One region of the Williamsia sp. SKLECPSW1 genome, then DNA from elsewhere that is predicted to be linked to it. Evidence: predicted binding sites of a transcription regulator. Region 1 holds the regulator's gene; each other region holds the start of a gene.
What was found. Region 1 encodes LexA, which represses DNA repair genes until DNA is damaged. Its sites were predicted from a motif close to CGAACANNTGTTCG; they were not measured.
Positions count from the first base shown of each region.

Region 2: the regulator LexA is predicted to act here: its motif matches at 1,456-1,469, upstream of ACXVUM_RS09400 (DUF222 domain-containing protein).
Region 3: the regulator LexA is predicted to act here: its motif matches at 1,128-1,141, upstream of cofD (2-phospho-L-lactate transferase).

Region 1 is NZ_JBTGLI010000002.1:496,268-499,686, forward strand. It holds gene nrdR (transcriptional regulator NrdR) at 1-418, opposite strand, end outside; gene ACXVUM_RS18175 (LysM peptidoglycan-binding domain-containing protein) at 623-1,168, opposite strand; gene lexA (transcriptional repressor LexA) at 1,342-2,046, shown strand; gene ACXVUM_RS18185 (SDR family NAD(P)-dependent oxidoreductase) at 2,118-3,008, shown strand; gene ACXVUM_RS18190 (putative PEP-binding protein) at 3,017-3,419, opposite strand, start outside.
Region 2 is NZ_JBTGLI010000001.1:2,019,228-2,022,646, reverse strand. It holds gene ACXVUM_RS09400 (DUF222 domain-containing protein) at 1-1,417, opposite strand, end outside; gene ACXVUM_RS09395 (methyltransferase domain-containing protein) at 1,521-2,141, opposite strand; gene ACXVUM_RS09390 (epoxide hydrolase family protein) at 2,206-3,402, opposite strand.
Region 3 is NZ_JBTGLI010000001.1:210,390-213,808, forward strand. It holds gene ACXVUM_RS01005 (DUF3499 domain-containing protein) at 1-63, opposite strand, end outside; gene ACXVUM_RS01010 (metallopeptidase family protein) at 141-668, shown strand; gene ACXVUM_RS01015 (WhiB family transcriptional regulator) at 679-1,008, opposite strand; gene cofD (2-phospho-L-lactate transferase) at 1,354-2,361, shown strand; gene ACXVUM_RS01025 (coenzyme F420-0:L-glutamate ligase) at 2,331-3,419, shown strand, end outside.

The DNA of each region.
Region 1 (3,419 bases):
CGCGCTGGAAGTCCTCGACGGACTCGAAGGAGCGGTAGACCGAGGCGAAGCGCAGGTAGGCGACCTCGTCGAGTTCGCGGAGAGGTGTGAGGATCGCCAGTCCCACCTCGTTGCTGGGGATCTCGGCCGAGCCCGACGCCCGCACGGCGTCCTCGACCTGTTGTGCGAGGAGTGCGAGACGGTCCTCGTCGACGGCGCGTCCCTGGCAGGCGCGGCGCACGCCGCGCATGACCTTCTCCCGGGAGAACGGCTCGGTGACCCCGTTGCGCTTGACCACGGCGAGCACGGCGCTCTCGACGGTGGTGAAGCGGCGGCCGCACTGGGAGCATGAGCGGCGCCGACGGATGGCCTGACCCTCGTCGGCCACACGGGAGTCCACGACACGCGTGTCCTCGTGGCGACAGAACGGGCAGTGCATCGCGACGTCCTCGGAAGTCGGCGGGCCGGCGGCGTGAGCAGGTGCCACGGTGCCGGGCGGACCGGGATGATCCGTACCGGCCGAGGATACCGGGGGCCGGGCGGACGCCGACGTGGTCGGGGCCGCGTCGGGCAGCAGGAGAGGCCACTCGACCGTCGACCCGAGCAGTGCGTACATCGTCACCGACCGAGGGGGACGGAGGTGTCAGTGGGCGTAGCGGGGTGCGAGCAGCGGTTGTCCCGGCGTGAGCGCCGATCCCCCCAGGTGGTTCAGCTCACGGATGTCGGCGACGACCTGCGAGACCGGGGCATCCGGCACGGTGCGTGCGGCCAGCGCGCTGAGCGACTCGCCGCCGCGGACGTGGACCACGCTGCTGCCGACCACGTCGGGCGTGTGCTCCGCGGTGATCATCGACCCGCCGACCACGACGGCCCACACCGCCACGGCGAGGGCGAGACCGGCGAGGAGCGCGGCACCCCACCCGACGTGGGCGGGACGGACGGTGCCGCCACGGCCCGACCCGTCGCGGCACGGGGTGCCGACCGGACGCGCGGAGACCGGGGTCCGGCGGTGCGGACGCGCCGTGGACGGGCGGACCGCCGGTGCGGCCGGTGCCACGGCGGCGACGCGACCACCGCGGTGGGACCGGGGATCCGCCGGGTGCCGACGGGCGGTGCGGGGGCCGGCGGGTGCGACGCGGGCGGACCCGCGGGCAGAGGTGACATCGGGGGCCATGAGGGTCGGGCTCATCGCGATCTCCTTCTCGATCAGGCGTTCGAAAGAACGTGTGTTCGAGTTCTACCACGGCACTCCGACAGGGTCGACACACCGTCGAACAAATGTTTGAAAGTCGTGACCCGGTGCACTACGGTCGGGCTACGAGCAGGACAGATGCACGGACGCGACACGAGCACACCGCCGTGATGCGCCGCCACTGCGAAGGAGAGGACACCGTGTCCGACACGACCATCACCCCCGGCGAGACGACCGCCCCCGCCGAGAGCGCACTGACCGAGCGACAGCTCGAGGTGCTGCGCGTCATCCGTGAGTCGGTCCGTGAGCGGGGGTATCCGCCGAGCATCCGTGAGATCGGCGACGCCGTCGGACTGACCTCGACCTCGTCGGTCGCCCACCAGCTGCGCACCCTGGAACGCAAGGGGTTCCTCAAGCGGGACCACAACCGCCCACGGGCGGTGAACGTCCAGGAGAACGATCCCGGCGACGGCGGCGACAGCGGGGCCACCCCGTTGCCGACGCCGACCTTCGTCCCCGTCCTGGGTCGGATCGCGGCCGGCGGGCCGATCCTGGCCGAGGAGGCCGTCGAGGACGTCTTCCCCCTCCCCCGCGAACTCGTCGGCGACGGAGCGTTGTTCCTGCTGCGCGTGGTCGGTGAGTCCATGATCGAGGCCGCCATCTGCGACGGCGACTGGGTCGTCGTCCGTCAGCAGAACGTCGCCGACAACGGTGAGATCGTCGCGGCCATGATCGACGGCGAGGCGACGGTGAAGACCTTCAAGCGCGCCGACGGCCACGTCTGGCTGATGCCGCACAACCCGCAGTTCGACCCCATCCCCGGTGACGACGCGGTGATCCTGGGCAAGGTCGTGACCGTCATGCGGAGGATCTGACCCGACCGCATGTCAGAATGCTGCGCGGGCCCGAGACCGGTCCGTCGACACACAGCAGATCGGACACCGACATGGCGCCCCTCCCCGCCCGCACACCTCCGCTGAGCCTCGACGGCGCAGTCGTGCTCGTCACCGGTGCGGCGGGAGGCATCGGACGCGCCACCGCCCGGGCCCTGTACGACCGCGGCGCCCGACTGGTCCTCGTGGACCTGGAGCTCACGGCCGTGCAGGACGCCGCGCGAGGCATGGACGACTCCAGGGTCGTCTCCCGCTCCGGCGACGTCACGGTCCGGTCCGACCTGGACGAGGCGGTCGCCGCGGCGATCGCACGATGGGGTCGGCTCGACGTCGCATTCGCCAACGCCGGCATCTCGAGCGGGGACACCGCCGACACCGTGGCGAGCGTCGCCGACGGCACGTTCGAGCGGGTGATCGCCGTGAACCTCACCGGGGTGTGGAACACGGTGCGTGCGGCGCTCCCCGCGGTGATCGAGGCGCGTGGACACGTGCTCGTCACCTCCTCGACCTACGCCTACCTGAACGGCATGGTGAACGCGCCCTACGCCGCGACGAAGGCAGCCGTCGAGCAGATCGGACGCGCCCTGCGCGTCGAACTGAGGCATCACGGGGCCACTGCCGGGGTGTTGTATCCGGGGTGGGTTCGGACGCCGATCGCCGATGTGGCGTTCGGGAAGGACTCGCTGGCAACAGATCTCGTCGCCCGCGCGTTCCCGGGTCCGCTACGGCGCCCGATCGATCCCGATCGCGTGGCGACCGCCGTCGCCGCGGGCATCGAGAGCAGGGCGCCACGGATCCAGGTGCCGCGCCGGTGGATCGGCGTCTCGGCGCTGCGGGGTGTCGTCAACCCGGTGTCCGACGCACTGCTCGCGCGCGACACGACGTTGTCCGCACTGGTGGCCCAGGTCGAGAACCGGTCGGGGCGCGTACGGTCTCACCGCTGAGTCGCGGGTCAGCCCTCGAGCGCAGTTGTCGCCGCGGCGCGCGCGTCGGCCGGATCGGCGGTGGCCAGCACGGCCCGGGCCGCTGCTCGGCAGGTCTCCAGTGTCACCCGCCCGAGAGCCGCACCGACCGCGGCCGCGGCCGTCGGGGCACTCGACAGCGACGTGACGCCCATCCCGACGAGGACGCAGGCGAGCAGCGGATCCGCGGCCGCCTCGCCGCACACCCCGACCGGCTTGCCGACCGCTGCGCCGGCGGCGGCCACCCGGTCGATGAGGGTCAGCACGGCGGGCTGCCACGGGTCGGTCAGCGTCGCCAGATCGGCGGACATGCGGTCCGCGGCCATCGTGTACTGCGTCAGGTCGTTCGTACCGATCGACACGAAGTCGACCTCGGCGAGGATCGCCGGGGCG
Region 2 (3,419 bases), on a different contig from region 1:
ACTCGGTGTCCGGTGGTGGTGCGTGATCCTCCAGGATCTGGTCGGGTCGGTGGAGGTGATTGGTGCGGGGTGGGTCGGTGGTGCCGTTGGCGACCCACCCGAACCGACCACGATCGGGACCGTCGGTGATCTTCTCTGTCTGCCAGCCGCCGGGCCGGTCGTGCACGGCCCGGTTGTGCGGTCCGCACGCCGGCGCGAGATCAGTGGAATCGGTGTTCCCGCCGGTGGCCCAATCCTGTTTCGCGTGGTGCATCTCGGTGTGGGAGAACGGTGCCGGGCATCCCGGCATGGCGCAGCCGCCGTATTGGGCGAACAACAGGAACCGTTGCACCTCTGAGGCGAGGCGGCGGGTGCGCCCGTAGAACAGTGGTTCCCCGGTGTGATCGTCGAAGACGGCCAGATGCATCTGCGCCCGCGCAGCCAACGTGAGGATGTCCGACATGGGCAGGTCGGTGCCGGTGGCGGTGTGCCCGACACCCGCCCGCTCCCGCAACTGGGATTCGGTGATGGAGATGATGATGTGCGGCGGCAACCCCCGATGCGACGCCCCATACACCCCACCATCAGCCGCCGCCCGCAACAACGCCTGCAGGGCGTCGTGATTGCGTTGGGCTTGTGTCCGTGAGTCCCGTTCGGCCGCTGCGGTGAGCGCATCGGTGTCAACAGCGTTGTCGTCGCAGCCGCCGCGGGGTGAGTGCTCGTCGTCGGGATTGTTCATCCCCGGTTTCGCCCACTTCGACAGCATCACCTCGAACAAGGCCCGGGTCGTGGGGTCGAGGGTGCCCGCGAGTTTCGACATCAGCTGCGCATCCTGATTGCCCACCGTCAGGGATCGTTGCCGGGCCCGGTCGCGGTCGGAGGGTTCGGCACCGTCGGGATCCAGATGCGACAGCAACCGGGCGCCGGCGCGGTGGATCTCTTTCGGGCTGAAGTTGCGGGCGATGTCGGCGATCTGTTCCTCGGCCTTCTCCCGCACCTCCGGCGAGGTCGCCGCGGGGATCTTGTCCATCACCGACAACACCGCATCCACATGCTCATGCGACAGGTCCCCCTCGGCCATCGCCGCCGCGGTCTCTGGACACCGGGGTGGGAGTGTCTCCCCGGTCATGGCGTGCATCTGCGACAACGCGAGCACCTGCTTCAACCGGCGTTTCGGGTTCGCCACGCGAAGCCGGTCACCGACGAACTGCGTCAGGGTCGCGCACTGCACAGACCGGAACGCATCCCGATCCGACACATCCAGGATCCGACGCAGACCTATCGAACCCATCCTGCGCACCGCACGTTCATGGGTGATCGCGAGCTCGGCGACCTCGGTCTCCGAACACGCATCCGAGGTCGCATCAGCGATCTCATCCAGAAGAACATGCAGCGCGGCATATTTCGCGACCAGTGATGTCTCGACGGTGTCGTCCACAATGCACCTCCCCCGGGATGTAGCGACCACCCCAGGATAGAACACCTGTACGACATTCGCAAGTGTGTTCGAATGTGGCGGCGACTCGCCGAGGTTCACAGCCTCAGGGCTTCGCGCCCGCCACGATCAACTGCGCGTGACGGGATGCCGGACCGGGAGCGAGGCGGAGGTCGGCGACGACCTCGAGGCCGACATCGCCGAGCATCGTCGACAGTTCCTCCGGCTCGTAGAGGTGCGTCGTCCAGTCGACGGGGACGTCGCCGTAGCAGCGCGTACGGCGGACGTCGCCGGTGCCGCAGTGCGTCGCCACCAGGAGTTGCCCGCCGGGTCGGAGCGCTCGTGTCATGGTCGTGATGACTGTCGGGAGCCACGGGCGGGGCAGGTTGAACCACGACCACCACCCCAGGACGCCCCCCAACGACTCGGGCTCGGGGCGCAGATCGGTCACCGATGCCACCTCGAACGCGATGTCCGGATGGTCCCGTCGGGCGTGCTCGATCATGCGGGGAGACAGGTCGACTCCTGCGATGTCGACACCCTTGTCATGCAGGTACCCGGTCACCCAGCCAGGGCCGCACCCCGCGTCGAGAACGGGTCCGACCGTGCGGACCTGCTCGGCGAATGCGTCGAGGGCGGCCCGTTGCCACGGGCCGGGGTCACCCACCATCGCCACGTAGTTGTCCGCTACGGCGTCGTACGACGACCGCACGGCGTCGAGGTCCACGGGCGTTTCCTCTTCGACGCCGGGATGGTAGTCATGCGGATGAACGCCGCCCGACGTAGACGAGTCACCGACGAGCGTCGAGCACAGCCGTGAGACCGGTCAGCAAGTCCCGGACGAAGTAGTCGGGCATCTCGAGCGACGGGAAGTGCCCGCCCTTGTCCGGCGTAGACCACCGCACGATCGAGCGATACCGATGCTCAGCCCAGGGCAGCGGACACTTCTCGATGTCTGCCGGGTACACGGTGATTGCAGCCGGAACCTCTACTCGCAGCATCGGATCCAACGAATCGTGACTCTCGTGATAAATCCTCGCGGCCGACGCCCCCGTACGCGTCAACCAGTAGAGCGTCACATCGTCGAGGATCCTGTCACGGGAAATGGACTCCCACGGGACGTCCTCCGTGTCCGTCCACTCGGCGAACTTGTCGAGGATCCACGCGAGAAGACCCACGGGCGAGTCGACGAGGGAGTATCCGATCGTCTGTGGCCGGGAGGCTTGCTGCTTGGCATAAGCCGCGCGCTCTCCTGACCAGAAGCGTCGCGTCTCATCGATCCAACCGCGTTGCGACTCGGTCAGACCATCTGCGGTGAGGCCCGGGGGCGCCTGCGCGAGCGTGGTGTGGACGCCGAGGACACGGTCCGGGAACCTGGCGCCGAGAATCGCCGTGACGACTCCTCCCCAGTCGCCGCCGTGGGCGAGAAACTCTGCGTAGCCGAGGCGTTCCATCAGCTGCACCCAAGCGCAGGCGATCTTCTCCGTGTCCCACCCTGGGACCGTCGGTCTGCCGCTGAATCCGAATCCTGGGAGAGACGGCACCACGACGTGGAACGCGGTCGCCGACGGATCGTCCGGCTCCGTCAGTTCGTCGATGACATCCACGAATTCGACGATGCTGCCAGGCCATCCATGTGTCAGGACCAACGGAACAGCACCAGGCCGTCCCGAGCGCCGATGCAGGAAGTGGATCTCGAGGCCGTCGACGACAGTCGAGAACTGGCCGATCTCGTCGAGTCGCTCCTCAAATGAGCGCCAGTCGTACCCGGACCGCCAACGCTCGATGAGCTCGACCATGACGGTCAAGGGAACTCCCTGTTCCCATCGGCGCGGATCAGGCGCCGGCCGGTACACCGTCTCGCGATCGGGAAGTCGCGCCATCGCCAGGCGGGTGCGCAGGTCGACCAGCTCCGATTCGTCGACCCGACACACGAACGGATGAATCGAGGCATCCCCCGACGCCCGACTCGCAGAACCACGGAGCATCGACACGACCTCTCGTT
Region 3 (3,419 bases), on a different contig from region 1:
CGTCAACGTGGCGACCGCGGGCGCAGCGCAGCCGGGTCTGCTGCAGTGACGGGGACGTCTCACCCCGCGAGGTTATCCCGGCGACACGACGGCGACGACGGCGACACACCGCGCCCGTCGCCCGTGTCTACACTCGCGCCATGCCTCGTCCCCCGCGTGCGTCCGCGACGCGCCCCGACGTCGGGACCTCCCGGACCGGCGAGTCCCGGTCGGGGCGTCGGCGGCGTGTCCGGGACCGACGTGGACGCGGGTTGCGGTCTCGCCTGCTCCCGCCGGACCTGCCGGCGGCGAACACCCGCTCGGAGTCGTTCGATCTCGTGGTGTTGGAGGCCTTCGCCGAGATCGATGCCCGGTGGCACGACCAACTGGGCGACCTCGACCTCGCGGTGGACGAGATCCCGCGGATGCTCCCGCACGATCCCGAGACCGTGCAGTGGCCCGACGAGGTGACCGCGGACGGGGCGATCCCCCTGGCGCGACTGCTGCCGGCCGGCATCGATGCGCAGGGGAAGCCGTCGAAGGCGCGGATCGTGGTGTTCCGCAAGCCGTTGGAGAGCAGGGCCGAGACGGGGGACGACCTCGTCGACCTCGTCCACGAGGTGCTGGTGCATCAGATCGCGACACACCTCGGTGTCGACGAGGACACCATCGACCCCGATCCGCGCTAGGCGGACCGGATCAGATGATGCCGCGCTTGAGGCGACGACGTTCGCGCTCGGACAGGCCGCCCCAGATGCCGAAGCGCTCGTCCTTGTGCAGTGCGTACTCGAGGCATTCGGCCTTCACCTCGCAGCCGGAGCAGATGCGCTTCGCCTCGCGGGTCGAGCCGCCCTTCTCCGGGAAGAACGCCTCGGGGTCGGTCTGCGCGCACAGTGCGCGCTCCTGCCACTGCTCCTCCTCGTTGTCGAAGAGTGCGTCGAAGTCGTCGGTGACCAGGGTCAGGTGGGGGGTGTTCGGTGCCGGCGTGCGCGACGGGAATCCGTCACCCAACATGTGTTCGAACGACATCGCCGGGCCTCCTCATGGTTCCGATGTGTGGTCCCCCGTGCGGGAGATCGTCTGGCGTGCAATGACCGTCCCGGGGCGGGCAGTCGGCTCAATCCGCGTTCCGTGTTCGACGTGCCGTTCGAACATGTGATCGAAAACAATGCGGCGGAACGCATCTCGATCACAAATCGCTAATGACACTGGTGTGATTAGACACGTTCGTTCGCCGCGCGGTCAAGCGGAACGGCCACATTGCCGATACCACCAGGCGCACACGTTCGGCATGAACCCTCGACAGTGGCGTGTCGCACACCCCGCAGCCGCGGCGGACGTCGCTTCGGCGGCGGGTGACTACAGTGGGTCGACGTGAAGGCAACGGTCCTCGTGGGCGGCGTCGGTGGTGCCCGGTTCCTGCAGGGTGTGCGCCACCTGCTCGGCCCGACGGCGTTCCCGGTTCCTGACGCCGAACCCGATGCGCCGCAACCGGATCCGAGTGTCACCGCCATCGTCAACGTCGGCGACGACGCCTGGATGCACGGCGTGCGGATCTGCCCCGATCTCGACACCTGCATGTACACCCTCGGCGACGGCATCGACACCGACCGCGGATGGGGTCGGCGTGACGAGTCGTGGCATGCGAAGGACGAGCTCGCCGCGTACGGCGCCGACCCCGACTGGTTCGGGCTCGGCGACCGCGATCTCGCCACGCACCTCATCCGCACCCAGATGCTCGACGCCGGGTACAGGTTGTCCGACGTCACCGCCGCGCTGTGCAAGCGATGGCAACCCGGCGTCCGGCTGCTGCCGGCCACCGACGACCGCCACGAGACCCACGTCGTAGTGACCCGCGCCGAGGACGGGGCGAAGGTCGCGATCCACTTCCAGGAGTGGTGGGTCCGGTACCGCGCGAAGATCCCGACCCACGGCTTCGCGCAGGTCGGATCGGAAGAGGCCACGCCCGCCCCCGGGGTCGCCGCCGCGATCGCCGACGCGGACATCGTCCTGCTCGCGCCGAGCAACCCGGTCGTCAGCATCGGCGCGATCATCAGCGTCCCCGGCGTCCGGGCCGCGCTCCGCACCACCAGCGCACCGGTGGTGGGCATCTCCCCGGTCATCGGGGGCGCGCCGTTGCGCGGCATGGCCGACGAGTGCCTGTCGGTGATCGGCGTCGAGACCAGTGCCGAGGCGATCGGTGCCCACTACGGCGCACGCTCGGGGACGGGGATCCTCGACGGGTGGCTCGTCGCGCCCGACGACACCGCGGACATCCCGGGCGTCGCCACCGCGAGCGTGCCGCTCGTCATGACCGACCCGGCCACGACGGCCGAGATGGTGCACGCGGCATGCCGCCTCGTCGGCGTCGACCCGACGTGACCGACGACGCGCGCGATCACGCCGCCGACGGTGACGTGGTCATGTGGGCGATCCGGGGTCTCCCCCGTTTCACCGAGGGTGACGACATCGCCGCCGCGATCGCCGCGGCCGCACCGGATCTGCGCGATCGCGACGTACTCGTCGTGACCTCCAAGATCGTCTCCAAGGTGGAGGGGCGCACCGTCACCGCACCGTCGGATCCCGACGAACGAGACGCTCTGCGCCGCAGTCTCGTCGAGCGCGAGTCGGTTCGGGTGCTGGCACGCAAGAACCGCACGTTGATCACGGAGAACGCCCTCGGCATCGTGCAGGCGGCCTCGGGTGTCGACGGGTCGAACGTCGGCACCGACGAACTCGTGCTGCTCCCCGTCGATCCCGACGCCAGCGCACGTCGGTTGCGCGACGGGCTCCGCGACACCCTCGGCGTCGACGTCGCGGTGGTCGTCACCGACACGATGGGCCGCGCGTGGCGGACCGGCCAGACCGACGCCGCGATCGGGTCCGCCGGGATCGCGGTCACCCATCCCTACGAGGGCACCCGCGACCGCTGGGGCAACGACCTCGTCGTCACCGACATCGCCGTCGCCGACGAGATCGCGGCGGCGGCAGATCTCGTGAAGGGCAAGCTCGGGGAGACGCCGGTCGCCGTGATCCGTGGCCTGACACCGCACGACGACGGTTCGACCGCACGCGATCTGGTCCGCCCGGGCGAGGAGGACCTGTTCTGGCTCGGCGCCGACGAGGCCGTCGCGCAGGGACGTCGGCAGGCACTCCTGACCCGCGCGTCGGTGCGGGCCTTCGCCGAGACCGTCGTCGACGAGGCCGACATGCGCGCAGCCTTCGCCGAGGCACTGACGGCGCCCGCGCCGCATCACACCCATCCGGTCCGGTTCGTGTGGGTCCGCGACGCCGCGCGTCGTCGGAAGCTGTTGGACGCGATGGCCGCACGCTGGGAGCGGGATCTCGCGGCCGACGGGAAGACTCCGGAATCCATCCGCAAACGTCTCGACCGCGGTCGAATCCTCTACGACGCACCGGAACTCGTGGTGCCGATGCTG